2 regions of the Streptomyces sp. NPDC101191 genome follow, and region 2 is predicted to be linked to the other one. Evidence: predicted binding sites of a transcription regulator. Region 2 holds the regulator's gene; the other holds the start of a gene.
The links. Region 2 encodes HrcA, which represses chaperone genes, less so after heat shock. Its sites were predicted from a motif close to TTNGCACTCNGNNNNNCNGAGTGCNAA; they were not measured.

Region 1 (14,692 bases), on a different contig from region 2:
TGCGTGAGCCGCGGCCGCACCAGGTGCCCCCGTGACAGGCGCAGCTGGGCCGTCCGGTAGATCGCCGCCGCCATCCGGCCGAGCGCCAGGCCGTCCTGGTGCCGGTGCTTGCGCACCCCCACGTCCACCTGGGCGAGCGCGTCCAGGCCGACCGTGTGCAGCGCGTCCACGAGGAGGCCCAGCTCCACTCCGTAACCGACCGGGAAGGGGAGCCGCTCCAGCAGCGAGCGGCGGGCCGCGTACTCGCCGCCCAGCGGCTGGACGAATCCGGCGAGCCGCGGCCAGTGCAGATTGAGCAGCGGCCGGGCCACCAGCTCCGTCACGCGGCCGCCCTGGCCGGGGGGCCTCCCCGAGGTGAGCCCGTCGAACTCGGCGCCGAGCGGGCGGTCGTACATGGCCTTCACGAAGTCGACGTCCGGATCGGTGAGCAGCGGCCCCACGATCCCGGTGACGAAGTCCGCCGAGAAGTCCCGCAGGTCCGCGTCCACGAAGCAGACGACGTCCCCGCTCGTCACCATCAGTGACCGCCACAGGACTTCGCCCTTGCCCGGCACCGCCGGTATGCGGGGCAGGATCTCGTCGCGCGCCACCACCCGCGCGCCGGCCGCCGCGGCCACCTCCGCCGTACGGTCGGTCGAGCCCGAGTCGATCACCACCAGCTCGTCCACCAGCGGCACCGCCGGGGTCATCAGCTCGTGGCGGATGACGGAGACGATCGCGCCGACCGTCGCCTCCTCGTTCAGCGCGGGCAGGACGACGCTGACCTTCGTCCCCCGCTTGGCGGCGAGGATCCGCTCCAGCGGACGGTCGGCCACGGACCAGGACCGCCGGGTCAGCCAGCGCTCCACTTCTTCCAGCAACGTGATCTCCATCTCGCGGATCGGACGACCGTCTCCACCTCGGAAGCCTTCGGTTACAGTCTTGAACAACGCGGATGCCCGATGCATGTCGGGGTGCCGACCGCGTCTCACAATCGAATACCGCTCATCCAGAGGGGCAGAGGGAAACGGCCCGTTGAAGCCCCGGCAACCCTCCAGTCGGTTACTCGCCCACCCGTCTCACGGTCACCACCCCAGGTGGAGTCCTGACGGGCGCAGCTTTCAGCGCGAGGCTCCCGGCTAGGGAAGGTGCCAAATCCGTCTCATGGCGAAATGCGTCATGAGGAAGATGAGGAGAAAGGGCCTCGCCTCCATGGCTGTACAGACCGTCGCACCCGGAACCACCGTCGATCTCGGTCCCGCTTCCGGACTCTCCTGTCGCGAATGCGGTGAATCCTTCCCGCTCGGCCCGATCTTTGCCTGTGAGCTCTGTTTCGGTCCGCTCGAGGTCGCCTACGACCTGCCCACCGGTGACCCCGAGGCCCTGCGCAAGCAGATCGAGGCCGGCCCCGCCAACATCTGGCGCTACGCCCCGCTGCTGCCCGTCCCGGCCGACGTCGCCGAGAAGCCCAACCTGAACCCCGGGTGGACCAAGCTCGTCCAGGCCGACAACCTCGCCCGCGAGATCGGCGTCGAGCCCGGCAGGCTCTTCGTCAAGGACGACTCCGGCAACCCGACCCACTCCTTCAAGGACCGGGTCGTCGCGCAGGCCATCGAGGCCGCCCGCGCCTTCGGCTTCACCACCCTGTCCTGCTCGTCCACCGGCAACCTGGCCGGCGCCGTCGGCGCCGCCGCCGCCCGGGCCGGCTTCCGCTCCTGCGTGTTCATCCCGCACGACCTGGAGCAGGGCAAGGTCGTCATGGCCGGTGTCTACGGCGGCGACCTGGTGGCCATCGAGGGCAACTACGACGACGTCAACCGCTTCTGCTCGGAGCTCATCGGCGACCCGCTCGGCGAGGGCTGGGGCTTCGTGAACGTCAACCTCCGCCCGTACTACGGCGAGGGCTCGAAGACGCTCGCGTACGAGATCTGCGAGCAGCTCGGCTGGGTCATCCCGGACCAGCTCGTCATCCCGATCGCCTCCGGCTCGCAGCTCACGAAGATCGACAAGGGTCTGCAGGAGCTCATCAAGCTGGGCCTGGTCGAGGACAAGCCGTACAAGATCTTCGGCGCCCAGGCCGAGGGCTGCTCCCCGGTCTCCGCCGCCTTCAAGGCCGGTCACGACGTGGTCCGCCCGCAGAAGCCGAACACCATCGCCAAGTCGCTGGCGATCGGCAACCCGGCCGACGGCCCCTACGTGCTCGACATCGCCCGCCGCACCGGCGGTGCCGTGGAGGACGTGAACGACGAGCAGGTCGTCGACGCCATCAAGATCCTCGCCCGCACCGAGGGCATCTTCGCCGAGACCGCGGGCGGCGTGACCGTCGGCGTGACGAGGAAGCTCGTCGAGAACGGTCTGATCGACCCCACGCTGACGACGGTGGTCCTCAACACCGGCGACGGCCTCAAGACCCTGGACGCCGTGGCCGAGACCTCGCAGGCGACCGCCACGATCCGCCCGAGCCTGGACGCGTTCCGCGACGCGGGCCTGGCCCACTGAAACCGAGAGGTACGAAGACAGCCATGGCCGTGAACGTCCGCATCCCCACCATCCTCCGCACCTACACCGGCGGGCAGTCCGAGGTGCCCGCCGAGGGCGGGACCCTCGCCGAGGTCATCGCCGACCTGGAGAAGAACCACACGGGCATCGCGGCCCGCGTCCTGGACGACCAGGGCAAGCTGCGCCGCTTCGTCAACGTGTACGTGAACGACGACGACGTGCGCTTCGAGCAGGGCCTGGAGACCGCGACGCCGGACGGCGCGGGCGTCTCCATCATCCCGGCCGTCGCCGGCGGCTGACCGTCGCGCACCGTGCCGGCGGCCGCAGGGCCGTACTCACGGGTATCCGCAATACCTGAATTGCCCCTTCCGCCAGAAGAAGCGGAAGGGGTAATTCTGTATGGTTGAGCGCGGTAGAGTTGGGGAAGTCCCCTCCGCTGCTCATGCCAGGCGCATATGAGAATGCGTCTCCGCGCGACAAGAAGCAGCCAAAGTGCCCGCGCCTTGTGTACCTTCTGCGCGTTTTGCCGGGCCCGACTTGCCCCGGAATTCCGGGGATTCTCCCCAATTCCCCTTTCCACCGTGCCCAGAATTCTCGTCCGATTGACCTGTTGCAGAGGGCAGTTGGGCAGATACATTCAGCCGCGGTCGACGCGTTCCGGCGCAGGGTCTGACCCGGGTCCGCGAAGTGCGGCCCCGCGCAAGGGCCAGTAATAGGGGAGTTAGGCATGGCTCAGGGCACCGTCAAGTGGTTCAACGCGGAGAAGGGCTACGGCTTCATCGCGGTCGACGGTGGTGCGGATGTTTTCGTCCACTACAGCGCGATCCAGATGGACGGGTACCGCACCCTCGAAGAGGGTCAGCGGGTCGAGTTCGAGATCTCGCAGGGCCAGAAGGGTCCGCAGGCGGACATGGTCAAGCTCGCCGTCTGAGCGCGGCGCGATCGGCCACCGACGCACTTCCGTCGAGGGGTCCGCATCCCACTGGGATGCGGACCCCTCGCGCGTGTCCGGACAGGTGCGCCCGCGCGTGCGCCGCGCGTGCGCCGAGAGATGGGTCGAGGGCGGCGGATCCACCTGAGTCGCTTGCACTCGCATGGGTCGAGTGCTAATCATTGGCGTTAGCACTCTGAAGGTGAGAGTGCTACGAGGATCGGGCAGACGAGGTCGCCGACCGAGTGGGGCAAGGAACCACGAGGAGCGCGGGACCGTCCGTCGCGGGCGTCGGCCAGGTCCAGGAGCGTTATCCACCCCATGTCCGGGAGGACCACTTCACATGGCCAAGATCATCGCGTTCGACGAGGAGGCCCGGCGCGGTCTCGAGCGCGGCATGAACCAGCTCGCTGACGCCGTCAAGGTCACCCTCGGCCCCAAGGGTCGCAACGTCGTCCTCGAGAAGAAGTGGGGCGCCCCCACGATCACCAACGATGGTGTCTCCATCGCCAAGGAGATCGAGCTCGAGGACCCGTACGAGAAGATCGGCGCCGAGCTGGTCAAGGAAGTCGCCAAGAAGACGGACGACGTCGCCGGCGACGGTACGACCACCGCCACCGTTCTCGCCCAGGCGCTGGTCCGTGAGGGCCTGCGCAACGTCGCCGCCGGCGCCAACCCGATGGCCCTCAAGCGCGGCATCGAGAAGGCCGTCGAGGCCGTCTCCGGTGCGCTGCTCGACCAGGCGAAGGAGGTCGAGACGAAGGAGCAGATCGCCTCCACCGCCTCCATCTCCGCCGCCGACACCCAGATCGGCGAGCTCATCGCCGAGGCGATGGACAAGGTCGGCAAGGAAGGCGTCATCACCGTCGAGGAGTCCCAGACCTTCGGTCTGGAGCTGGAGCTCACCGAGGGTATGCGCTTCGACAAGGGCTACATCTCGGCGTACTTCGCGACCGACATGGAGCGCATGGAGGCCGCGCTCGAGGACCCGTACATCCTCATCGTCAACTCCAAGGTCTCCTCGGTGAAGGACCTGCTCCCGCTCCTCGAGAAGGTCATGCAGTCGGGCAAGCCGCTGCTGATCATCGCCGAGGACGTCGAGGGCGAGGCCCTGTCGACCCTGGTCGTCAACAAGATCCGTGGCACCTTCAAGTCCGTCGCCGTCAAGGCCCCGGGCTTCGGCGACCGCCGCAAGGCCATGCTGAACGACATCGCCATCCTCACCGGCGGCACGGTCATCTCCGAGGAGGTCGGTCTCAAGCTCGAGAACGCCGGCCTGGACCTGCTGGGCCGCGCCCGCAAGGTCGTCATCACCAAGGACGAGACCACCATCGTCGACGGTGCCGGTGACAGCGAGCAGGTCGCCGGTCGCGTGAACCAGATCCGCGCCGAGATCGAGAACTCCGACTCGGACTACGACCGCGAGAAGCTCCAGGAGCGCCTGGCGAAGCTCGCCGGTGGCGTCGCCGTCATCAAGGCCGGTGCCGCGACCGAGGTCGAGCTCAAGGAGCGCAAGCACCGCATCGAGGACGCCGTTCGCAACGCGAAGGCGGCCGTCGAGGAGGGCATCGTCGCCGGTGGTGGCGTGGCCCTGCTGCAGGCCTCCGCGGTCTTCGAGAAGCTGGAGCTGGACGGCGACGAGGCCACCGGTGCCAACGCCGTCAAGCTGGCCCTGGAGGCCCCGCTCAAGCAGATCGCCGTCAACGGTGGTCTCGAGGGTGGCGTCGTCGTGGAGAAGGTGCGCAACCTCCCCGTCGGTCACGGTCTGAACGCCGCGACCGGTGAGTACGTCGACATGATCGCCGAGGGCATCCTCGACCCGGCCAAGGTGACGCGCTCCGCGCTGCAGAACGCCGCCTCCATCGCGGCCCTGTTCCTCACCACCGAGGCCGTCATCGCCGACAAGCCGGAGAAGGCCGCGGCGCCGGCCGGCGGCGGCATGCCGGGCGGTGACATGGACTTCTGATCCTCGTAGAGGATCGGCGGTTCATCGCTGAACGCCGAAGGGCGGCACCCCGTGGGGGTGCCGCCCTTCAGTCGTGTGCCCCGGATCCGGGCCGGGGGCCGGGGGCCGGGGGCCGGGGGCCGCGGGCCGGGGGCCGGGGGCCGGCGCACGTCGCCCCCCCGGATCCGGCCCGGGGGCCGGGCGTCAGCGCACGTCGACGTAGTCGCCCCGGCCGGTGGAGTCGAAGTGCGAGGCGTCACCGACGTAGACGACGGTGTACGTCCCGTCCACCGAGGTCCGCGCCTTCAGGCTCGCCCTGCCCGTGGCCGAGGTGCGGCCCCAGGCGACGGTCTTCCAGGTCTGGGAGCCCCACGCGGCGAAGCGCAGCTGCACCTGCTGGCCGGCCAGCGGCTTCCAGCCCGCCTGGTCGTGCTGCACCGTGGCCGTCACCGTGATCTCGGCGCCCTTGCGGACGGGCTCCGGCGTGGCGTCCACCGACAGCACCCGGGTGGAGGTCCGGGCCACCTGGAAGGTCCGGCTCACGGACTCCGCGTACATCGACGAGCCGAGGCTGTGCAGCCGGAACCAGCCGCCCCTGGTGGCCACGCCGACGGCGAACGACCGCCGCACATCGGTGGTGATCGGGGTCGAGGCGACCTTCTTCCAGCCGGTCAGCCCGTCCGGGGACTGCTCCAGGAGCACCGTCTGGTCGGTCATGTAGCCCGCCCACGTCTCGTACGGGGAGCGGAACTGGCCCCACGCCGTGAGCCGCCCGTTGCTGTCGAGCCGGTAGGCGACGAGGTTCGTGCGGGTGTCCTTCGGCATGGCGAGCGCACCGTTCGCGTACAGCCCCTCCTGGAACACGCCGGTGCCCCTGACGCTCCATCCGGTGTGGTCCGGGCCCGGAGCGGCGACGAGCCGCGCGGTGAACCGGCCCTCCGCGTCGGTGCGTACGGCCAGCGGAACCCCGCCGCCCAGCAGCGCCTCCAGCGGCTCGTCGGCGACCGGGGAGCCGTCCGCCGGGTCGGTGACCCGGCCGGTGACGGTGACGGTCTCGCCGTTCACCGCGAGCGTCTTGTCGGCGGTGGCGGTGAGGGCCATCCTCCTGGTCCGCACGTCGGCGTCGTCGGTGCGCGCCCCGAGGCCGTGCACCTCGTCGCCGTTCTCGCTGAACTCGGCCCGGTACCAGGCGTAGCGCGTGGTCAGCGGGATCGGAGCGGCGGTGAAGGCGCCGGTGGCGTCGGTCACGGCGGTCCCGATCGCGGTCTCGTCCCAGCCGAGCCGGAACGACACCGAGCGGCCGGGCAGCGGCACCTGGTCGAGGGATCCGGGCTGGATGCCGACCAGGGTGCCCTGCGGGTGGATGTTGCGGTCGGCCCAGGTGGAGACGCCGACGTCGAAGCTGGTCAGGACCGGCCGCAGGGTGAAGTCGAGGGTGCCCGCGTTCGCCCGCGTGACGGTGTTGCCGAGCGAGTCGGTGGCCGTCACGTCGATCGCGTACCGGCCGAGTGCCGGGATGGTGCCGCCGTCCTCGGTGAGCTTGAGCGCCGACTCCTCCGGCAGGGCGAACGTGCCCCGGCTCGAAGGGTTCTCGACGAGCGAGGGCAGGTCGGCGAGGACGGTGTCGCCCTGCCGGACCTTGGCGGACACCGAGGTGACGGTGGCCTGCGGTGCGTCGGTCCACGCGGTCACCCGGAAGGTGCCGCGCTGGGTGTCGACGGTCACGGCCCGTCCGACGCCGACGGTCGGGGCCGGCTCCTCGGCGAGGGCCGGGGCCGCGCCGGCGCCCAGGACGAGCGCCGTGACGAGGGAGACGGCGGAGAGCCGGAGGTCAGCGCGCATCGACATAGAAGTTCCTCGACTCGCTGTAGAAGTAGCCGGTGCGGGGCTGCGTGCCCAGGCCCCAGGTGCCGTCGCCGTAGGTGGTGGTGGTGACGCTGAAGGCGCCGTTGGAGCCGGTGGCGATGTTCTTGGCGGCCCAGTACCAGCTCGGGTCGCCCTTGGGCTTGACGTACAGCGTCAGCCGCGCGCCCGGCAGGGCCTTCCAGACCCCGTTCACCTGCTGCTGCACCACACCCTTGACGGTCATCTTGCCGTTGACCTGCGGCCGCGAGGGGCTGTAGGTGACGTTGACGATCCGGGTGGGGATGCGGGACAGGCGGATGTTCGCGGTGTTCTTGGCGACGTAGCGGTCGCTCTCCGGGTGGTAGATCCGGTAGACGGCGTTGACGTAGCCCCAGGCGCCGAGGTCGTACCAGCAGCCGGTGTCGACGTAGCCGGACTTCATGGTGCGCCAGGTGCGCCCGTTGTCCAGGGAGACCTGCAGCGCGACCCAGTCGGGCTTGGTGTCGCAGTACGTGCTGCCGGCGCCGAGACGCCCCCGCGCCTTCACCCAGCCGTACTCGTTCAGGGTGGTCGTGGCGCTGCTGTACGTGAACTGCTGCGGCACCGCGATGTCCGCGACGTCGTACAGGTGGGTCATCTCGCGGGCGAAGTAGACCGACGGCTTCGGCAGCGTGTACAGCTTGCCCGTCGTGTACTGGACCCGGGCCGGGTAGGCGAAGGAGCCGTCCGCCGCCGTGTCGCCGCCGCCGAGCGGGGCGAGCGCCTTGGTGTACGGGTACGGCTCGGCGCCGGTGGTGACGACCGGGACGCCGGCGAAGCCCTGCCAGCCGGCCTCGGTCAGGCGCTCCACGCGGCCCTGGACGTTGACGTCCGTTCCGGCGGAGACACGGAACCTGCCCGAGTCCGAGGTGATCCGGTACTTCAGCTTCTCCACACCCACGGCGGGGATGCCGCGCGGTGCCACGGGGTCGGTGTCGGCGGCGGCGGACACGACCTCGGCCTTGCCGCCGGTGATCTCGTCGTCCGCGGTGAAGGGCAGCGAGAAGGTGCCGTCCGCCGCGGTGGCGACCGTGGTGGTCCGGGTCTGGGTTCTGGAGAAGGCGTCGCTCAGGTTCAGCGTGACCTTGACCGAGGTGCCCTCGGCGGCCGGGGTGGTCGTGCCCGTGGCCGGGTTCCAGGTGGTGGCCCTGCCGGACAGGACGACGTCCCGGCGGTCGTAGCTGGTGGTCGTGCGGTCGAAGGAGGCGGCGGCGACCCCGGTGTGCAGCCGGTAGGCGAAGGTGCCGCCGGTCCAGCGCTGCACGGTGCCGCCGGGCAGCCGGTACTCGACGGCGAGCGGGTAGTCCCCGAGGGCGGTGCCCTCGGGGAGCCGGATCGGCGCTTCGGTGGTCCAGGCGGAGTAGGCCGTCAGGCCGAGCTCGTCCGTCGAGGCGAGGACGGCGGCGTCCGGGGCGGCGGAGGCGAGGACGCTCACCTTCACCCACAGGGCGTCGCCGGGCAGGCCGACGGTCAGCCGGCCGTCGTCCAGGGTGGTGGTCTGGCTGACGGTCGCCGCGTACGCGGCCGGAGCCGTGACGACGGCGGGCAGGGCCACGCCTGCCGCCAGGGCGAAGACGGTGGCCGCACGCACGAGGGCGTGCGGACGTGTGCGCGTGGTGCGCATGAAAGGGACCCCCCACAGGTCAGAAAAGGCGGTGCACGAGAGGCGTGCGGGCCGCGTGGTACGCACGATATCGCCTGGGGATTGAACATGTTCACTGGATTGCCGGGTAGGCGGGAGTCCTGCGAGCGACAGACGGAGGGGCGATGCTGGGGAGAGAGCCCGGAACGCAATCCCCCGGCCCGGAGTCCCGGAACGGAAGCGGGAGGCGGAGTACGTCATGATCACGCTGCTCACCACACCGGCGGACCGCGAGCTGGTCGTCACCCGCACCTTCGACGCCCCCGTGCGGCGCGTGTGGGAGGCGTGGACGCGCCCCGAGCACGTCCGCGCCTGGTACGGCCTCGCCTCCCTGACCATGTCCGTCTGCGACATCGATCTGCGCCCGGGCGGCGCGTGGCGCTGGGGCCAGCGGACCCCGGAGGGCCAGGAGATCGTCTTCTCCGGCACGTACGAGGACATCGTCCCGGCCGAGCGCCTCGTCTACACGGAGATCTTCGAGCAGATGCCGGACGCCGACCCGGTCCGCGTGATCCTCTCCTTCGACGCCACCCCTGACGGCGGCACCGCCCTGACCAGCACGTCCTTCTGGCCGACGACGGAGATCCGCGACCAGGCGCTGGCGGCGGGGATGGAGACGGGGATCCGCGAGCAGTACGACCGCCTAGCGGCCCACCTGCGCCTCATGGCGTGACGCCCGGACCCGGCCGTCAGGGCAGGTCGTACCGCAGGAGGGCCCGGGCGGCGGGCTCGCCGGTACGGCGGGCGTACGCCATGCGGGCCTTCACCTCGGCGAGGGTGCGCGGCCGGTAACCCGGGCCGCCGCAGCAGGACTTGTGGAAACCGATCCCCGCGTTCAGCACGACGGACAGCGCCCGCCAGGCGTTCCGGTCCCGGCGCGGCGGCGGCGCGAACGCCGACCCGGCATGGATCATCACCCGCGCGCAGCGCGGACAGCGCCGCTCGCGCCATGCGTCGTACGGCTGCTTGTACGAGGCGCGGCACGGCAGACACACGTACGAGGTCTTCCCATGGCCCATGCGGCCAGGTTAGGTGCTCGCGCGCCCGCGGTCGCGGTGAATTCCGGCCCGGCGGGGGAGGGGTCGTGCCTAGGGTGAGGCCATGGAGCTCTCCGCGATCACCCTCGACTGCGCCGACCCGCCGGCGCTCGCCGACTTCTACCACCGGGCGACCGGCCTGCCCCTCCACCCCAGGAACCACGAGGAGTTCGCCGGGGTGCAGCGCGAGGGCGGCCTCCTCCTCGGCTTCCAGCGCGTGACGGACTACGTTCCGCCGCGCTGGCCCGGCCAGGAGCAACCCCAGCAGCTCCACCTGGACTTCGACGTCGACGACCTGGCGGAGGCGGAGGCCCGCCTCCTGGCCCTCGGCGCCGCCCGGCCGGCCCACCAGCCGGACCCGGAGCGCTTCCTCGTCCTCACGGACCCGGCCGGCCACCCCTTCTGCCTGGTACCGCGGCGCCCGCGGGCAGAGGCGGGGTGATGACGGATCAGTCCGTGCAGAGGCAGGGGTCGGTCTCCCAGCCCATGCCCAGGACGTCCTTCAGGGCACCCTGGTAGGCCTGAAGCTCGTCGACGTCGCCCTTGACGTACTCGCCCCAGCCGTCGGCGGTCCGGCCGCGGCCCACCGTGAGGGCGCCGGTGCTCTTCCAGCCGTTGGGCAGGTGGACGGTCGCTCCGGCATCGGTGTAGCTGTCGGTGTAGAGCGTCAGCGTGTCGGTGGCGTCGTCGTAGACCACGGCGAGATGGATTCCCCATCCGCTGCTGCCGGAGGGCATTTCGGCCCGTGCGACGACCCTCTCCGGCGCGCCCGCCTCGTCCCGCTCGGGCACGATCAGCTGCCACGAGTACGTCGTCGGCTCGTAGCGCAGCTTGAATGCGTCGGTGTGCTCACCAGCCTGGGAGAGCACGGTCATCGGTCGTGTGGCGTCCTCGTCGGCGATCCGGACGCGGACGCCGATGGTGAAGCTGTCGCCGGTGTCCACGACGGGGCCGTCGGTGGCCGCGTAACCGGTGTCGCCGTCCAGCCGCAGGTTGCCCTCGCCGACGAGCGGCGGCCGCTGGTAGGTGCAGTCGGGATCGATGTCGGGAATGCAGCTGTCGTTCGTGTTCCGGTAGATCGTCGCGCCGGGCGTGAGCTTCAGCGGCGCGCCGCCGTTCTGCTCGGGCGTGGCACCGTCGGCCTCGGTGCTGAACGACCAGTGGCCGAGGAGCTTCGGCTTGCGACGCGCGAGCTCGGACACCTCGGCCGGCACCACGAGCCGGTCGTACACGCGGACGTCGCCGAGGGCGCCGTTCCAACGGTGCTTGTAGCCGGTCTTGGCGCGGATCCGGCCGATCTGGAAGGCCCCGTCCGAGGCCGTGGGCGTGGCCTTGGCCTTGCTGCCGACCTCGTGGCCGTTGACGAACAGCTGGGCGTAGCCGGTCTCGGTGTCGTAGAGGCCGAGCAGGTAGGCCCATTCCCCGACCTCGGGGGCGCCGCCCTCGATCTTGGCGTCACCGACGGTGAAGCTCCAGCGGGCGGTTCCGGCGACCGGGGCGTCGAGACCCAGCGAGTACGCGGCTCTACCGGTGGAGTCCTGGCTGGCCACGGTCATCGGTCGGCCGGTCTCCGCGGGCCGTACCCAGGCGCCGACGGCGAAGGTCTTGGCTGCGTCGACAGCAGGGCTTCCGGTGGTGAGGTAGGCGTGGCTGCTGCCGTCGAGGGTCGCGCCGGTGGTGAGTCCGGTACCGAAGGGCGCGGGGCCGCCGAAGGTCACACCGCTGCCTGCCTCGGCCGGCTTTCCGGTCTCCGCGGCGGCCGTGGTGGAGCCTGCTGGGTCGGCGAGTTTCCACTCGGCGACCGGCGCGCTCGCAGCCTTCACATAGAAGTTGTAGGACGTGGGAGGGCTCATGCGCCCGGAGCGGTCCCGGGCCTCCGCGTAGAGCCGCTGCGAGCCGTGGCGCTGAGGAGCGAAGCGGATGGTGGCCGGTCCGCCCAGCTCGGTGGGGCGGACTGTGCCGGTCGGCCCGCCTTCGAAGGTGTATCGGTATTCGGCGACGTCTGACGAGGGCGAGTCCATGGTGAAGCTGCCGTAGACGCCGACGCCGCCCACCCACCAGGTCTCCGCCGGGTATTCCGGCGAGCTGATGACCGGGGCGGCGGGGTTCTCGTCGTCGTAGACGAACCGGCAGGCGGCGCCGGGGGAGTCGGAGCTCCAGGCGCCGTTGACGGTGCCGTCGTTGGCTCGGACCCGCCAGGACACGATGGTGTCGGCCGGGATGTCCGACGGCGCGGTGACGCGATGAAGCTGGTCCGTGTATTGCGGGTACGTCGTGAGCGTGCGGCGTTGCTCGGCACCGGACGCGTCCGTCCACCAGACCTCGAACTCGCCCGTGACCCTCTCCGGGTAGCCGAGCCGGTCGTCCTCGGCCGGGTCGGACAGCGTGGCCGTGAGGACCGGCGGCTGGCCGGTCCAGGTCGGCTCGTCGCCGGTCGCGCACGGTTTGAAGTTCGTCTGCAGATCCGCGATTCGCGGCTGGTTCGGCGGCAGGTTGTCCACCGCGTACGCGGTGCCGGGTGCGGCCGTCCCCACGACCGCGGCGAGGCAGCTGCCGAGCAGCACGCCTCGGACACCGGTTCTTTTCATCACTGACAAGGTCCCTCCCCTATGGCTGCTCGAACCTGATGACGGTTCGAGCGCCAGGAGGCTAACAGCGGCCGCTGACATGATCCGAGCGAGTTTCGGCGGAGCGGCAGCGCTGCGGAGGAGACCCTTTCAGCGCGTCTTGGTGGCCGGGGCGCACCTCGGCCCTGCGTCAGCGGGCAGACCCCGTCGGCCGGCGGAAGAGGGCCGTCCAGAGGAAGGGTTCGCCGAAGTGGGGGGAGTCGGCGGGCTCGTCGTGCATGCGGCGGAGGGAGCGCTCTTCCCAGGGGGCGAAGATCTCGCGCAGGGCGTCGGCCGTGTAGGCGAGGCCGCCGTGGAGGGAGCCGTCGCGGTAGAAGGCCTCGTCGGGGAGTTCGGAGCCCATGCCGCCCGGGCCCGCGGCGAAGCACGTGAGGGCGAAGTGGCCGCCGGGGGCCAGGTGCCGGGCGAGGAAGGCGAGATACGTGACGCGGCGGTGCGGCGGCAGGTGGTGGAAGCAGCCGGAGTCGTAGATCAGGTCGTACGGGCGGCCGCCGGCCTCCGCGTCCCCGTCCGTGCCCAGGTCCATCGCGAAGGCGTCGCCCCGCAGGAAGCGGATGTTCTCCAGGCCCGCCTCCCGGGCCCGTTCCCGCGCCCACTCCAGGGCGCCGGGCGAGAGGTCCACCGCGTCCACGGCGAAGCCGCGCGCGGCGAGGTGCAGGGCGTTGCGGCCGGGGCCGCAGCCGAGGTCGAGGGCGCGGCCGCCGGTGGGGAGCAGGCCCCGGTCGAGGTGGTCGACGAGGTTCTCGTCGGGCTTCGGGACGAAGAACGGGACGGGCCGTTCGCGGTCGTCGTAGAAGCCCTGCCATTTGTCGGCGTCCGCGGCGAACAGGCCGTCCAGGAGCCGGAGTACGTCTTCGGCTGTGCGGGTCGTGCGGTCCACTACAGGTCCCCTCCCGGGTGGCTTCCGTGTGAGGCAAACGCTACGGGAGGAGAGGGTGAAAGCCCAGGTCAGAGGCGGTGGGGTCAGGCGCTGGGCGGGGGTGTGCCGGGCGTTCTCGGGAGGGGCGGCCACCCCCGTCCGGGGGTGCCGGGCGGGGGCCTGGAGGGGGCGTGGAGCAGCGCCTCAGGGGGTCTGCGGGCGGAGGTGGAGCAGGTTTTCGCGCGTGTTCCGGCGGGACCACGGGGCGAGTTGGGCCACGCCCCACGCCACCTCGACGCCCAGGAACAGCCACACCACCGGGGCCGCGCCGTGCGCCAGCGCGTACGCCTGCCAGCTCGTGAACAGCACGCGCGCGACACCGTCGAGGAGGCCGTACAGGGGAAGCGGGCGCAGGACGCGCAGGAGCGACCAGACGAGCACCACGGAACCCATCAGGTTCGCGTACAGGACCGTCATCCGGTCCGCGGGGCCGCCCAGCGCCAGGGCGTCGTGCAGCAGCCGGTACGTCCACGGGGTGGCGAAGGGGGCCGTGACGACGAGGTCGTACCAAGCGCTCGCTCGGACGACCCGTGCGTAGGAGGAGGAAGAAAGGAGCATGCCCGCGACGCTAGACATGGGACCACGCTCCAAGGTCAAGTCCCTTGAGGAGACGCATGCTCATCGGCGAACTCGCCGCCGCCACCGGTCTGGCCCGCGACACCATCCGCTTCTACGAGAAGCGCGGCCTCGTCAGCGGGGAGCGCCGCGCCAACGGCTACCGCGACTTCCCGCCCGAGTCCGTGCCCTGGCTCCAGTACGTCCGCACCGCCCAGGCCCTCGGCTTCTCCCTGGCCGAGATCGCCCGCCTCGGGGAGGACCTGCGCGAGGCGCCGGACTGCGCGGAGCGGCTCTCCGCGCTGTTCGAGGACAAGATCCGGATCATCGACGCGCGCATGGACGAACTCTCCGCGCTGCGCGCCGATCTGGTGGCCCGGGTGGACACCGGCTGCCCGCTGCGGGCGGCCACGTGACGCCGGTGCGCCGGAGGTCGTGACGCCGGGTCAGGACGGGTCGGCGGGCGGGGCCATCAGTTCCGGTGAGCGGCCGGAGCGGCGCAGCGCGTCCGCCACGAAGCCGGTCGCCTTCAGTTCCTCCACCGTCGCGCGCAGGAAGGCGACCGTCTCCGGGGCGCGGGCCACCGTCGTGCCGACGGCCTGGCGGATCTCCATGAAGCGCTCCTCGATGAGCCGGAGCTCCGGGTGCGCCGCCACATAGGCCGTCATCGGCTG
Region 2 (14,692 bases):
ACGCCGACACGGACGTGCGCGATCTCGGCCCCGAACAGCTCCAGCCCGGCTCGCTGGCGGAGCTGACCAGCCCCTCCCTCTTCGCCGAACGCAAGGTCCTGGTCGTACGGAACGCGCAGGACCTGTCGGCGGACACGATCAAGGAGATCAAGGCCTACATCGACGCGCCGGTCGAGGAGATCAGCCTCGTACTGCTGCACGCCGGCGGGGCCAAGGGCAAGGGGCTCCTCGACGCGGCCCGCAAGGCCGGCGCGCGCGAGGTGGCCTGTCCGAAGACGACGAAGCCGGCGGAGCGGCTGACGTTCGTGCGGCAGGAGTTCCGGACGCTCGGGCGTTCGGCCACGCCCGAGGCGTGCCAGGCGCTCGTCGACGCGATCGGCAGCGATCTGCGGGAGCTGGCCTCCGCGGCGGCGCAGTTGACGGCGGACGTCGACGGGACGATCGACGAGGCGGTCGTCGGGCGCTACTACACCGGCCGCGCCGAGGCGTCGTCCTTCACGGTCGCCGACCGCGCCGTCGAGGGACGGGCGGCGGAGGCCCTGGAGGCGCTGCGCTGGTCCCTGTCGACCGGGGTCGCGCCCGTTCTGATCACCAGCGCGCTCGCGCAGGGTGTGCGGGCCATCGGGAAGCTCTCCTCCGCGCGCGGGGGGCGACCGGCAGACCTGGCGCGGGAGCTCGGCATGCCGCCGTGGAAGATCGACCGGGTCCGCCAGCAGATGCGCGGCTGGACCCCCGACGGCGTGGCGGTCGCCCTCAGGGCGGTCGCGGAGGCGGACGCGGGCGTCAAGGGCGGCGGCGACGACCCCGAGTACGCCCTGGAGAAGGCCGTGGTCACCATCGCCCGCGCCGCCCGCATGCGCCGCGGCTGAGGATCGCCGCAACGCCAGGGCCCACCGCTGCCGGACGTCGAACCCGACCGCGCTGGGACTGCAGCCGTCGCCCCGGCCGAACCTCGCCCCGGCGAGCCGAACCTCGCCCCCGGCCGGACCTCGACCCCCGCCGGACCTCGACCCGGCGGTCGCTGCCTCGACACCGGGCGCCGGTCTCGACACCGGGCGCCAGCCACGACCCCGGCGCCCGGACCACGGCCCGGCCCCCGGACCACGGCCCGCCTCCGGGCCACGGCCCGGCCCCCGGACCACGACCCCGGCGCCCGGACCACGACCCCGGCGCCCGGACCACGGCCCGCCTCCGGGCCACGGCCCGGCGCCCGAGCCCAACGCCCCAGGCGCGACGCCGGGTGTTCAGTCACTGTGGGCCGCACCGCCGCACCGGCCCTGCGGCCGTGGAGTCCTGTGCGGCGTGCCGTGCGCCCGGACCACGGCCCCCGGACCATGGCCCCCCGGACCACGGCCCCCCCGGATCACGGCCCCCCGGACCACGGCCCGGCACGGGCCCCCACCCGGCGCCCGGACCACGGCCCCTCGGACCACGGCCGGCCCCGGGCCACCACGGCCCCCCGGACCACGGCCCCCCGGACCACGTCCCGGCCCCCCGGACCACGTTCCGGGCCCCCGGACCACGGCCCAGCCCCCAGGCCACCACCCGCCCCCCGGGCCACGACCCAAGGGCCAGAGCCACGGCCCAAGCGCCCGGATCACGACCCCGGCGCCCCAGGCGCGACGCCCGGGTGGTCAGTCGCTGTGGCGCGCACCGCCGCGCTGGGCCCTGCGGCCCAGGCGTCCGGTGCGGCGTGCCGCGCGGGCGAGGAGGCTCGGACGGCGCCGGGGCGGCAGCGGGGTGCGCGCGGCCCAGGGGTCGGGTGACAGCAGCGGAGCCTTGCGCTCGGCCTGCGCCTGGACCTCCACGTACGACTCGTGCGCCGTGATCCTGAACGCCTCGTCGTGCGCGGCCAGCGCCGCCGTGATCGCCGCGCCCGCCGTGCCCCTGCGGCGCACCACGACGGCCAGGCGGGCCAGCAGGCCCAGCACCCCGGCGAGCGCCGCGGCGATCACGAGAAGAGGCAGGAAGTCGGTCATGCGGTGAGCCTACGCACGCCCGCCCCGTACGGCGAAGGCCCCGTCGCCTCCTGGGGAAGGAGGGCGGCGGGGCCTTCGGCGTTCAAGCTTGTGGCTCGTACACGCGTGGCGAACGCGTCTCGCGTACGGAGCCGGGTGGCCGGGCGGGAGCGGTTAGAGGGCCCGCTGGTTCCCGTGCGGCCGTGTCACATCAGAGCTCAGCCCTGAAGGGAGGCAACCTTGGTGGCCAGCGCCGACTTCTTGTTGGCGGCGGCGTTCTTGTGGATGACACCCTTCGAGACAGCCTTGTCGAGCTGACGCGCGGCGGCACGAGCGGCAACGGTCGCCTTCTCGAGGTCGCCGGCGGCGACAGCCTCACGGGCCTTGCGGATCGCGGTCTTGAGCGACGACTTGACGGCCTTGTTGCGCAGGCGCGCCTTCTCGTTGGTCTTGTTCCGCTTGATCTGGGACTTGATGTTCGCCACGAAAAGAGCCTTTACAGGTTCGATGTTTCTTCAGGATGTACCGCGCAGCTGAGAGGGCACACGAGGCACAGCCGTCCACGTTATCAGCCGCTCCCCAGGCCGCCCAAACCGAGCACCGGCCCACAGTCATGGGACCATGGAGCCTACGTATCCGTTCTGAACATCGCCCGAGACGAGAACCCTGCGTGCCCGCGACTCCTACCAACGTGCCCGAGCCGAGCCGTACCGACCCGGCTCTGATCCGCAATTTCTGCATCATCGCGCACATCGACCACGGCAAGTCCACGCTTGCCGACCGGATGCTCCAGCTGACCGGTGTGGTCGACCAGCGGCAGATGCGCGCCCAGTATCTCGACCGGATGGACATCGAGCGTGAGCGCGGCATCACGATCAAGTCCCAGGCGGTCCGTCTGCCCTGGGCCCCCACCGAGGGGCCGGACCAGGGCCGCACGCACATCCTGAACATGATCGACACCCCCGGGCACGTCGACTTCACGTACGAGGTGTCGCGTTCGCTGGCAGCCTGTGAGGGCACGATCCTGCTGGTGGACGCCGCCCAGGGCATCGAGGCGCAGACTCTCGCCAACCTCTACCTGGCGATGGAGAACGAGCTCACCATCGTCCCGGTGCTCAACAAGATCGACCTCCCGGCCGCCCAGCCGGAGAAGTTCGCGGAGGAGCTGGCCAACCTCATCGGCTGCCAGCCGGAGGACGTGCTCAAGGTCTCCGCCAAGACCGGCCTGGGTGTCGAGGCGCTGCTCGACCGGGCCGTCCGGGACATCCCGGCCCCGGTGGGCGACGCGGACGCCCCCGCCCGCGCGATGATCTTCGACTCGGTCTACGACTCCTACCGCGGCGTCGTGACGTACGTCCGTGTCGTCGACGGCCAGCTCAACAAGCGCGAGCGCATCCGGATGATGTCGACCGGCGCCACCCACGAGCTCCTGGAGATCGGCGTCTCCTCTCCGGAGATGACGCCGTCCGACGGCCTCGGCGTCGGCGAGGTGGGCTACCTCATCACCGGCGTGAAGGACGTCCGCCAGTCCAAGGTCGGTGACACGATCACCTCGCAGGCCAAGGGCGCCACCGAGGCGCTCGGCGGCTACAAGGACCCGAAGCCGATGGTCTTCTCGGGCCTCTACCCGCTGGACGGCTCGGAGTACCCCGACCTCCGAGAGGCCCTCGACAAGCTCCAGCTCAACGACGCCGCGCTGGTCTACGAGCCGGAGACCTCCGCGGCCCTCGGCTTCGGCTTCCGCGTCGGCTTCCTGGGCCTGCTCCACCTCGACGTCATCCGCGAGCGCCTGGAGCGCGAGTTCGGCCTCGACCTGATCGCCACCGCCCCCAACGTGGTCTACCGCGTGGTCATGGAGGACGGCACCGAGCACACGGTCACCAATCCGAGCGAGTTCCCCGAGGGCAAGATCAACGAGGTGCACGAGCCGGTCGTGCGCGCCACGATCCTCGCGCCCACCGAGTTCATCGGCTCGATCATGGAGCTGTGCCAGACCCGGCGCGGCACCCTCCTCGGCATGGACTACCTCTCCGAGGACCGCGTCGAGATCCGCTACACCCTGCCGCTGGCCGAGATCGTCTTCGACTTCTTCGACCAGCTGAAGTCCAAGACCCGCGGCTACGCCTCGCTCGACTACGAGCCCACCGGCGAGCAGGCCTCCAGCCTGGTCAAGGTCGACATCCTGCTGCACGGCGACAAGGTCGACGCCTTCTCCGCCGTCACCCACAAGGACGCCGCGTACGCCTACGGTGTGCGGCTCGTCGCCAAGCTGCGCGAGCTCATCCCGCGGCAGGCCTTCGAGGTGCCCATCCAGGCGGCCATCGGCTCCCGGGTCATCGCCCGTGAGACCATCCGCGCCATCCGCAAGGACGTCCTCGCCAAGTGCTACGGCGGTGACATCTCCCGTAAGCGGAAGCTGCTGGAGAAGCAGAAGGAAGGCAAGAAGCGGATGAAGATGGTCGGCTCCGTCGAGGTCCCGCAGGAGGCGTTCATCGCCGTCCTGTCGAGCGACGACGCGGCGGGCGGCAAGGCGAAGAAGTAGCCGCCGTCGAGGCCGTGAAGTAGCTGCCTCGTACACCGACATGTCCACCGAACGGGTCTGTACGCCGAGTGCGTGCAGACTCGTTCGTTATATGCAAGCCCTTACGCGCCAGTCCCCGGCGCTCTACTCTGAAGCCGCTCGAAGGTTACTCGCCAGTTAGTTACGCACTGTCCGGCCCACCGCCTGACCGCACCGCCGCCGCCCGGAGGACGTCGTGAGCGACACACAGACCCTGATCGAGAACCGGCCGCCGTCCGTGGCGACCCTCTTCCTTGAGCGAGTCGAGCGGACGCCGGACGCGGAGGCCTACCGCTACCCGGTTCCCGCCGCCTCCGACCAGGGACCGGACGACTGGAAGTCGCTCAGCTGGGCGCAGGCCGCCGAGCGCGTCTACGGCATCGCGGCCGGCCTCATCGACCTCGGCGTCCAGCCGGAGGAGCGGGTCGCCCTCGCCTCCTCGACGCGGGTCGAGTGGATCCTCGCCGACCTCGGCGTGATGTGCGCCGGCGCGGCCGTCACCACGATCTACCCGCAGACCAACGCCGAGGAGTCGGCGTTCATCCTCTCCGACTCCGACTCGCGCGTCCTGATCGCGGAGAACGCCGCACAGCTCGCCAAGGCCGTCGAGTGCCGCGCCGACCTGCCGAAGCTCCACCACGTCGTCGTCATCGACGCCGAGGGCGCGGACACCTCGGACGAGTGGGTGCTCACCCTCGCCGACCTGGAGGCGCGCGGCAAGGCGTACCTGGAGAAGCACCCGGAGGTCGTGAAGGAGCGCGTCGGGGCGATCACCGCCGACCAGCTCGCCACCCTCATCTACACCTCGGGCACCACCGGCCGCCCCAAGGGCGTCCGCCTCCCGCACGACAACTGGTCGTACATGGCCAAGGCCATCGCGGCCACCGGCCTGGTCACCCAGGACGACGTGCAGTACCTCTGGCTGCCGCTGGCCCACGTCTTCGGCAAGGTGCTCACCTCCGGCCAGATCGAGGTCGGCCACGTCACCGCCGTCGACGGCCGCATCGACAAGATCATCGTGAACCTGCCGGTCGTGCAGCCCACCTACATGGCCGCCGTCCCGCGCATCTTCGAGAAGGTCTACAACGGCGTCGCCGCCAAGGCCCGCGAGGGCGGCGCGGCCAAGTACAAGATCTTCCAGTGGGCGGCCGGCGTCGCCCGCGAGTACGCCAAGGTCACCCAGGACAACTTCCGCCGCACCGGCACCGCCTCCGCGCCCTTCGGCCTCGCCGCCAAGCACAAGGTCGCCGACGCGCTCGTCTACAAGAAGCTCCGCGAGGCCTTCGGCGGCCGGCTGCGCGCCGCCGTCTCCGGCTCCGTCGCGCTCGCCCCGGAGATCGGCTACTTCTTCTCCGGCGCCGGCATCCACATCCTGGAGGGCTACGGCCTCACGGAGTCCTCCGCCGCGTCCTTCGTCAACCCCGGCGAGGCCTACCGCACCGGCACGGTCGGCAAGCCGCTGCCCGGCACCGAGGTCCGCATCGCCGACGACGGCGAGATCCTGCTGCGCAGCCCCGGCGTGATGGAGGGCTACCACGGCCTGCCGGAGAAGACCGCGGAGGTCCTGGAGCCGGACGGCTGGTTCCACACCGGCGACATCGGCGAGCTGTCCGCCGACGGCTACCTGCGCATCACCGACCGCAAGAAGGACCTCTTCAAGACCTCCGGCGGCAAGTACATCGCCCCGACGGAGATCGAGGGCCAGTTCAAGGCCGTCTGCCCGTTCGTCTCCAACATCGTGGTGCTCGGCGCCGACCGGAACTACTGCAGCGCCCTCATCGCCCTCGACGAGCCCGCCATCCTCGGCTGGGCCGCCGAGCACGGCCTCGGCGGCAGGTCCTACGCGGAGGTCGTCGCCTCCCCGCAGGTCGAGCAGCTGATCGAGGGGTACGTCGGCCGCCTCAACGAGGGGCTGCAGCGCTGGCAGACGATCAAGAAGTTCCGGCTCCTGCCGCGCGACCTCGACGTCGAGCACGGCGAGCTCACGCCGAGCCTGAAGATGAAGCGACCGGTGGTGGAGCGGACCTACCAGCACCTGATCGACGAGATGTACGCGGGGTCGCGGGAGGCCTGACCGGCCGACCGGGCCGGACGGGGCCGAGCGGGCGTGACGGGGCCGAGCGGGCGTGACGGGGCCGAGCGGGCGTGACGGTGCCGAACGGCCCCGTCCCGTCCGGCAGCCCTGTCACGTGCGGGAGGCCCCCGGCAGGCGCGTCCAGCCCGGCAGGCCCGTCCCGCCCGGCAGCCCCGGCAGGCCCCTCCCGTCCGGCATGCGCCGGCAGACCCGTCCCGCCCGGCATGCGCCGCCACGACGGGCAGGGCCGCCGGTGACGCCGGGCCGGTGACGCCGAGCCGTACGGTTCGGGCTGATCTGACGGGCCCTGTCGGGCCCCACCGGCCTGACCTGGGCCTTCCGGAGTTGTCCACAGGCGCGGGGCCTACCCCGGGCGGTACGGGACAATGGGCTCATGCCTTCCGTACTGCCCGATGGTGAGCCCATGCCCGAGGACGGTGCGCTGCCCGTGAGCGCCCTGCAGGGCGCCGGGGAGCGACCGCTCGGGTTCTATCTGCACGTGCCGTACTGCGCCACCCGGTGCGGCTACTGCGACTTCAACACCTACACCGCGAGCGAGCTGCGTGGTGCCGGCGGCGTGCTCGCCTCCCGGGACAACTACGCGGGGCAGGTGGCCGAGGAGATCCGGCTCGCGCGCAAGGTCCTCGGCGACGACCCGCGTCCGGTGCGGACCGTCTTCGTCGGCGGCGGCACCCCCACTCTGCTCGACGCGGGCGATCTCGTGTCCATGCTCGCGGTGATCCGGGACGAGTTCGGGCTCGCGGACGACGCCGAGGTGACGACGGAGGCGAATCCGGAGTCCGTCGACCCCGCGTATCTGGCGACCCTGCGCGAGGGCGGCTTCAACCGGATCTCCTTCGGCATGCAGAGCGCCCGGCAGCACGTGCTGAAGGTCCTCGACCGCAGCCACACACCAGGGCGTCCCGAGGCGTGCGTCGCCGAGGCGCGCGCGGCCGGCTTCGAGCACGTCAATCTGGACCTCATCTACGGCACGCCCGGCGAGTCCGACGACGACTGGCGGGCCTCGCTGGACGCGGCGATCGGGGCCGGGCCGGACCACGTCAGCGCCTACGCGCTCATCGTGGAGGAGGGCACCCAGCTCGCGCGGCGCATCCGGCGCGGTGAGATACCGATGACCGACGACGACGTGCACGCCGACCGCTATCTCATCGCCGAGGACGTGCTGTCCGGAGCGGGGTACGCGTGGTACGAGGTGTCCAACTGGGCCACTTCCGACGCCGGCCGCTGCCTCCACAACGAGCTCTACTGGCGCGGTGCCGACTGGTGGGGCGCCGGACCGGGCGCCCACAGCCACGTGGGCGGGGTCCGGTGGTGGAACGTCAAGCACCCGGGCGCGTACGCGGCGGCGCTGGGGGCCGGTAAGTCGCCCGGAGCGGGGCGCGAGCTCCTGACCGAGGAGGACCGGCGGGTGGAGCGGGTGCTCCTGGAGCTGCGGCTGCGGGAGGGCTGCCCTCTCGGGCTGCTGCGCCCGGCCGGGCTCGCCGCGGCCGAGCGGGCCCTCGCCGACGGCCTCCTCGACCCCGGGCCGTACGCCGAGGGGCTGGCCGTGCTGACGCTGCGGGGGCGGCTGCTGGCCGACGCGGTGGTCCGCGACCTGGTGGACTGAGATCTGGTGGTCCGCGACCGGGTGGACTGAGACCTGGTGGTCCGCGACCGGGTGGACCGAGACCTGGTGGACTGACCGACCAGGGCCGGGGCCGCACGGGACCCGGGCCGGGCCTCACGGACCCAGGCCCGCGGAGCGCGCTCTCCCGTGCCGGGACGCGGCGGCCCCCGTGCGGACGGCGTAGGCGGCCGGGCCGGCGTCACGGAGGGGCCGCCGGCCGGCGGCCGGACGCTGAAGTCCTGGACTCCCCTGCGGGGCGCCGCGACCGCAGGATCGGGCGGGCCCGCAGGGGAGTCGAGGCGGCGCAGCGCTTACGGGGCCGTGACGAAGTCGATGAGTTCCTCGACCCGGCCCAGGAGCGCCGGTTCCAGGTCCTTGTAGGAGTGGACCCTCGACAGGATGTGCTGCCAGGCCGCGCCCGTGTTCTCGGGCCAGCCCAGGGCGCGGCAGACGCCGGTCTTCCAGTCCTGGCCGCGGGGGACCGTCGGCCAGGCGCGGATGCCGACCGAGGAGGGCTTCACGGCCTCCCAGACGTCGATGTACGGGTGGCCGACGACCAGGACGTCGGGCGAGGTGACGCGGGCGGCGATACGGGACTCCTTGGAGCCCTCCACGAGATGGTCCACCAGGACGCCCAGGCGGGCGTCCGGGGCCGGGGCGAAGTCGGCGACGATGGCCGGGAGGTCGTCGACGCCCTCCAGGTACTCCACGACCACGCCTTCGATGCGCAGGTCGTCGCCCCACACCCGCTCCACCAGCTCGGCGTCGTGGCGGCCCTCCACGTAGATGCGGCCCGCCCGCGCGACGCGCGCCCGGGCGCCCGGGACGGCGACCGAGCCGGAGGCCGTACGGGCGGGGCGGGACGGTGCCGGCCGGGAGGGGCGGACCAGGGTGACGACCCGGCCCTCCAGGAGGAAGCCGCGCGGTTCCAGCGGGAAGACCCGGTGCTTGCCGAAGCGGTCCTCCAGGGTGACCGTGCCCGCCTCGCAGCGGATCACCGCCCCGCAGAAGCCCGTCGAGACCTCTTCGACGACGAGGTCGTGGTCGGCCGGGACCTCCGGCACGGGAGCCGACTTCTTCCAAGGAGGCGTCAGATCCGGGTTGTAGCTGCGCATTCGGGCGACGCTACGACACCTCGAAGCGGCGTGCCAGTTCATCGCGCTGGCGTCGGACGAAGTCCGCGTCCACCAACGCGCCGTGGCCCGGCACGTAGAGCGCGTCCTCGCCGGCCAGGGACAGCAGGCGGTCGAGGGCGGCCGGCCAGCGGGACGGAATCGCGTCCGGGCCCGCCTGCGGCTCGCCCGACTCCTCCACCAGGTCGCCGCAGAAGACGATCTCCCGCTCGCCCGGCACGAGGAGCGCCAGGTCGTGGCCCGAGTGGCCGGGGCCGACGTTCGCGAGCAGGACCTGGCGTCCGCCCAGGTCGAGGGTCCACTCGCCCGAGACCGTGTGGCGCGGGGCGACCAGGACCTCGGCGGCCTCCGCCGCGGCCTGCTCGTCCACCCCCTGCTGCACCGCGTCCCGGCGCAGCTCCTCCGCCTCCCGGCGCAGCAGCGCGTCCATGCCCACCGCGCCGAAGACCTCCGCCCCCGCGAAGACCGCCGTGCCGAGGACGTGGTCGAAGTGGGGATGGCTGAGTGCGACATGCGTCACCCTCCGGCCGCCTGTGATCGACGCCACCTGCGCGCGCAGTTCGGCGCCCTGCACGAGGGTGGCGCCCGTGTCGTACAGCAGGACCGCGTCCCGGCCGACGACCAGGCCCACCGTGGCGTCCCAGCCCGGCATCCGGCGGCGTCCCACCCCCTTGCCGAGGCGCTCCCAGCCCTGCTCTTCCCACCGCTCCGCCGACACGTCTTCCCGTTCCAGATCCATGACGCGACGCTATCCGCTCCGACCGCTCCGACCCCGCCTCCTTGCCAGGAGCGATGTGCGCCGCCGTACACTGGCCGGGGGATTCCTGGCACTCGGGCAGGGCGAGTGCCAAAAGTGGAGCAACCGGAACCGGATCGACAGCTGGAGGTGCGCGCGATGCTCAGCGAACGCAGACTCGAGGTGCTGCGCGCCATCGTCCAGGACTACGTCGGGACGGAGGAGCCGGTCGGCTCCAAGGCGTTGACCGAGCGCCACAGGCTCGGCGTGTCGCCCGCCACCGTGCGCAACGACATGGCGGTCCTGGAGGAGGAGGGCTACATCGCCCAGCCTCACACCAGCGCCGGCCGCATCCCCACCGACAAGGGCTACCGCCTCTTCGTGGACCGGCTCGCGGGCGTCAAGCCGCTCTCGACCCCGGAGCGGCGGGCGATCCACAACTTCCTCGACGGAGCCGTCGACCTCGACGACGTCGTCGGCCGCACGGTCCGCCTGCTCGCGCAGCTGACCCGGCAGGTCGCCGTCGTGCAGTACCCGTCGCTGACCCGTTCGACGGTCCGGCACGTGGAGCTGCTGTCGCTGGCCCCCGCCCGGCTGATGCTGGTGCTCATCACCGACACCGGCCGGGTCGAGCAGCGGGTCATCGACTGCCCGGCCCCCTTCGGCGAGAACTCCCTGGCCGACCTGCGGGCCCGGCTCAACAGCCGGGTCGTCGGCCGCCGGTTCGCCGACGTGCCGCAGCTGGTGCAGGATCTGCCGGACTCCTTCGAGGAGATCGAGGACCGCGGCACGGTCACGACCGTGCTCGCGACCCTCCTGGAGACCCTCGTCGAGGAGCAGGAGGAGCGGCTCATGATCGGCGGCACCGCCAATCTGACCCGCTTCGGACACGACTTCCCCCTGACGATCAGGCCCGTCCTGGAAGCGCTCGAGGAGCAGGTCGTGCTCCTCAAGCTGCTGGGCGAGGCCAAGGAATCGGGCATGACCGTACGCATCGGGCACGAGAACGCCCACGAGGGACTGACGTCCACGTCGGTCGTCTCGGTCGGCTACGGTTCCGGCGGCGAGGCAGTCGCCAAACTCGGCGTGGTCGGACCGACCCGCATGGACTACCCCGGAACGATGGGAGCGGTACGCGCAGTGGCACGTTACGTCGGACAGATCCTGGCGGAGTCGTAAGTGGCCACCGACTACTACGCCGTACTCGGCGTACGCCGCGACGCGTCGCAGGACGAGATCAAGAAGGCCTTCCGCCGTCTTGCCCGTGAGCTTCACCCGGACGTGAATCCGGACCCGAAGACGCAGGAGCGGTTCAAGGAGATCAACGCCGCCTACGAGGTCCTCTCGGACCCGCAGAAGAAGCAGGTCTTCGACCTCGGCGGGGACCCCTTGTCCGCAGCCGGCGGCGGCGGCGGTGCCGGCGGCTTCGGCGCGGGCGGCTTCGGGAACTTCTCGGACATCATGGACGCCTTCTTCGGTACGGCGTCCCAGCGCGGGCCGCGCTCGCGCACCCGGCGCGGCCAGGACGCGATGATCCGCCTGGAGATCACCCTCGACGAGGCGGCCTTCGGCACCACCAAGGACATCCAGGTCGACACGGCCGTCGTCTGCACCACCTGCTCCGGCGAGGGCGCCGCGCCCGGCACCACCGCGCAGACCTGTGACATGTGCCGCGGCCGTGGCGAGGTCTCCCAGGTCACCCGGTCCTTCCTGGGCCAGGTCATGACGTCGCGCCCCTGCCCGCAGTGCCAGGGCTTCGGCACCGTGGTCCCGACCCCGTGCCCCGAGTGCGCGGGCGACGGGCGCGTGCGGTCCCGCCGTACGCTCACGGTCAAGATCCCGGCCGGTGTCGACAACGGCACCCGCATCCAGCTCGCGGGCGAGGGCGAGGTCGGCCCCGGCGGCGGCCCCGCCGGCGACCTGTACGTGGAGATCCACGAGGTCCCGCACGAGGTCTTCCAGCGGCGTGGCGACGACCTGCACTGCACGGTCACCATCCCGATGACGGCGGCCGCGCTCGGCACGAAGGTGCAGCTGCAGACGCTGGACGGACTGGAGGACGTCGACATCCGTCCGGGCACCCAGTCCGGCCAGTCGATCCCGCTGCACGGCCGCGGTGTCACGCACCTGCGGGGCAACGGCCGGGGCGACCTGATCGTCCACGTCGAGGTGCAGACCCCGACGAAGCTCGACCCGGAGCAGGAGCGCCTGCTGCGCGAGCTGTCCCAGCTGCGCGGCGAGGAGCGCCCGACAGGGCAGTTCCAGCCGGGACAGCAGGGCCTGTTCTCGCGTCTGAAGGACGCGTTCAACGGGCGCTGAGGCGCCGGCGGTACGAGCGAAGGGGCGGTCCCGCGTTTCCCGCGGGACCGCCCTTTCGCGTTCCCCGCGGGGCGGGTTCCGCGGTCGTGGCGGCCGCATGCGCCGCGCCGTCCTCGTCCGCGTTGTCCGGGACCGCGGGCCTCGCCGCACGGTGGGGGCATTTCGGGCGGGCGGCGTGGTCGCGGGCCCCTCTCGCACCGCTCCCGCGTCCACCGCGTACCCCTCCCGTACCGATTCGGCCGGGTCCTTCCGGCATGGCACGATGCCTGCATGTCCACCGCACTGAACGATCTCTCTCGTCACCCGATCGTGCAGGCCCCGATGGCGGGTGGCGCCTCCTGTCCCGAGCTCGTCGGGGCCGTGTGCGAGGCGGGGGCGCTCGGGTTCCTGGCCGGGGGGTACAAGACCGCGGGCGGGCTGTACCAGGAGGTCAAGCAGGTACGCGCGCTCACCGCGCGGCCCTTCGGGGTCAACCTCCTCATGCCGCCCGGCGGGCAGCCCGCCGATCCCGCCGCCGTCGAGGTCTACCGGCACCAGCTCGCGGGCGAGGCCACCTGGTACGAGACGCCGCTCGGCGACGCCGACCAGGGGCGGGACGACGCCTACGACGCGAAGGTGGCGATCCTCCTCGACGACCCCGTGCCGGTCGTCTCCTTCACCTTCGGCTGCCCCGACCGCGACGCGCTCGACGCCTTCGCCCGGGTCGGTACGTTCACGATCGCCACCGTCACGTCCGTCGAGGAGGCCCGGACCGCCGAGCGCGCCGGAGCCGGGGCGGTCTGTGTGCAGGGCGCCGAGGCGGGCGGGCACCAGGGCACCCACCGCGACGACCCGGCCGACGGGCCCGCCCCGGGCCGCGGGCGGGGACTGCTGCCGCTGCTCACCGAGGTCCGTGAGGCCGTGCGGCTGCCCCTCGTCGCGACCGGCGGGATCATGCGCGGCCGGCAGATCGCCGCCGTGCTCGCCGCGGGCGCCGACGCCGCGCAGCTCGGCACCGCGTTCCTCCCCTGTCCCGAGTCGGGGGCGCATCCGCTGCACAAGCGGGCCCTCACGGACCCGCTGTTCACCCACACCGAGTTCACCCGGGCCTTCTCCGGGCGCCCGGCGCGGGGGCTCGTCAACCGCTTCCTGCGCGAGCACGGGCCCTACGCCCCCGCCGCGTACCCCGAGGTGCACCACCTCACCGCCCCGCTGCGCAGGGCCGCCGCGATCGCCGGCGACCCGCAGGGGATGGCCCTGTGGGCCGGGCAGGGGCACCGGATGGCGCGGGAGCTCCCGGCCGGCCGGCTGGTCGAGGTCCTCGTCGAAGAACTCCACTCCGCCCTCTCCGGGCTCGCAAGCAGCGCCACCACCGGCGATGCCGGCGGTACCACCCGTACCACCGGCACCCCACCTACCAGGAGCACCTCGTGACCGCACCCGTCTTCGTCGTCGACACCGTTCCCGGGAGCGGCAGCTTCCTCCTCGACGGGCCCGAGGGCCGGCACGCCGTCTCCGTGAAGCGGCTGCGCTCGGGCGAGGAGCTCGTGCTGACCGACGGACGGGGGCGCTGGGCCGAGTGCGTCGTGGTGTCCGCCGAGGGCAAGGACCAGCTGACCGTGCGGGTCTCCGCGGACCACGAGGAGCCCGGACCCGAGCCGCGCGTGACGGTCGTCCAGGCCCTGCCCAAGGGCGACCGCGGCGAACTGGCCGTCGAGATCATGACGGAGACCGGCGTGGACGCGATCGTGCCGTGGGCCGCGTCCCGGTGCATCACGCAGTGGAAGGGCGACCGCGGTCTGAAGGCGCTCGCGAAGTGGCGGGCGACCGCGCGCGAGGCCGGCAAGCAGTCGCGCCGCACCCGCTTCCCCGAGGTGGCCGACCCGATGTCGTCCAAGCAGGTCGCCGCGCTGCTCGCGGAGGCCGACTTCGCGGCCGTCCTGCACGAGGACCGGGACCACCCGAGCGGTGCGCTCGCCACCGCCGGGCTGCCGGACAAGGGGTCCATCGTGCTCGTCGTGGGGCCCGAAGGCGGGGTGTCCCCGGAGGAGTTGGCGCTCTTCGAGGGCGCCGGCGCCCGGCCGTACCGCCTCGGGCACAGCGTCCTGCGCACCTCCACCGCGGGGACGGCGGCCGCGGCGCTGGTGCTCGGCCGCACGGGACGCTGGTCCTAACGGTCGTCCCCGGTCAGGCCGCACCCGGCGCGTGGCGCGGTCCGGTGTTCGTCCCCCGGTCAGGCCGCACCCGGCGCGCGTGGCGCGGTCCGGCGGTCGTCCCCCGGTCAGGCCGCACCCGGCGCGCGTGGC

Region 1: groL (chaperonin GroEL) is a predicted target of HrcA. The motif match lies at 3,562-3,588, and genes of this name have one in related genera.

Annotation. Positions count from the first base shown of each region.
Region 1 covers NZ_JBIWOU010000005.1:541,360-556,051, reverse strand. The annotation lists gene ACIRQF_RS22385 (glucosyl-3-phosphoglycerate synthase) at 1-860, opposite strand, end outside; SAM riboswitch class I at 982-1,174, shown strand; gene thrC (threonine synthase) at 1,168-2,478, shown strand; gene ACIRQF_RS22375 (MoaD/ThiS family protein) at 2,502-2,777, shown strand; gene ACIRQF_RS22370 (cold-shock protein) at 3,206-3,409, shown strand; gene groL (chaperonin GroEL) at 3,753-5,375, shown strand; gene ACIRQF_RS22360 (hypothetical protein) at 5,559-7,196, opposite strand; gene ACIRQF_RS22355 (hypothetical protein) at 7,186-8,862, opposite strand; gene ACIRQF_RS22350 (SRPBCC domain-containing protein) at 9,080-9,553, shown strand; gene ACIRQF_RS22345 (deoxyxylulose-5-phosphate synthase) at 9,570-9,899, opposite strand; gene ACIRQF_RS22340 (VOC family protein) at 9,982-10,359, shown strand; gene ACIRQF_RS22335 (LamG-like jellyroll fold domain-containing protein) at 10,367-12,505, opposite strand; gene ACIRQF_RS22330 (class I SAM-dependent methyltransferase) at 12,675-13,424, opposite strand; gene ACIRQF_RS22325 (hypothetical protein) at 13,608-14,021, opposite strand; gene ACIRQF_RS22320 (MerR family transcriptional regulator) at 14,078-14,434, shown strand; gene ACIRQF_RS22315 (transporter substrate-binding domain-containing protein) at 14,465-14,692, opposite strand, start outside.
Region 2 covers NZ_JBIWOU010000010.1:82,974-97,665, forward strand. The annotation lists gene holA (DNA polymerase III subunit delta) at 1-869, shown strand, start outside; gene ACIRQF_RS32080 (hypothetical protein) at 1,635-1,979, opposite strand; gene rpsT (30S ribosomal protein S20) at 2,177-2,443, opposite strand; gene lepA (translation elongation factor 4) at 2,629-4,500, shown strand; gene ACIRQF_RS32095 (AMP-dependent synthetase/ligase) at 4,715-6,592, shown strand; gene hemW (radical SAM family heme chaperone HemW) at 6,987-8,219, shown strand; gene ACIRQF_RS32105 (DUF3097 domain-containing protein) at 8,531-9,334, opposite strand; gene ACIRQF_RS32110 (MBL fold metallo-hydrolase) at 9,345-10,091, opposite strand; gene hrcA (heat-inducible transcriptional repressor HrcA) at 10,248-11,267, shown strand; gene dnaJ (molecular chaperone DnaJ) at 11,268-12,407, shown strand; gene ACIRQF_RS32125 (nitronate monooxygenase) at 12,678-13,820, shown strand; gene ACIRQF_RS32130 (16S rRNA (uracil(1498)-N(3))-methyltransferase) at 13,817-14,560, shown strand.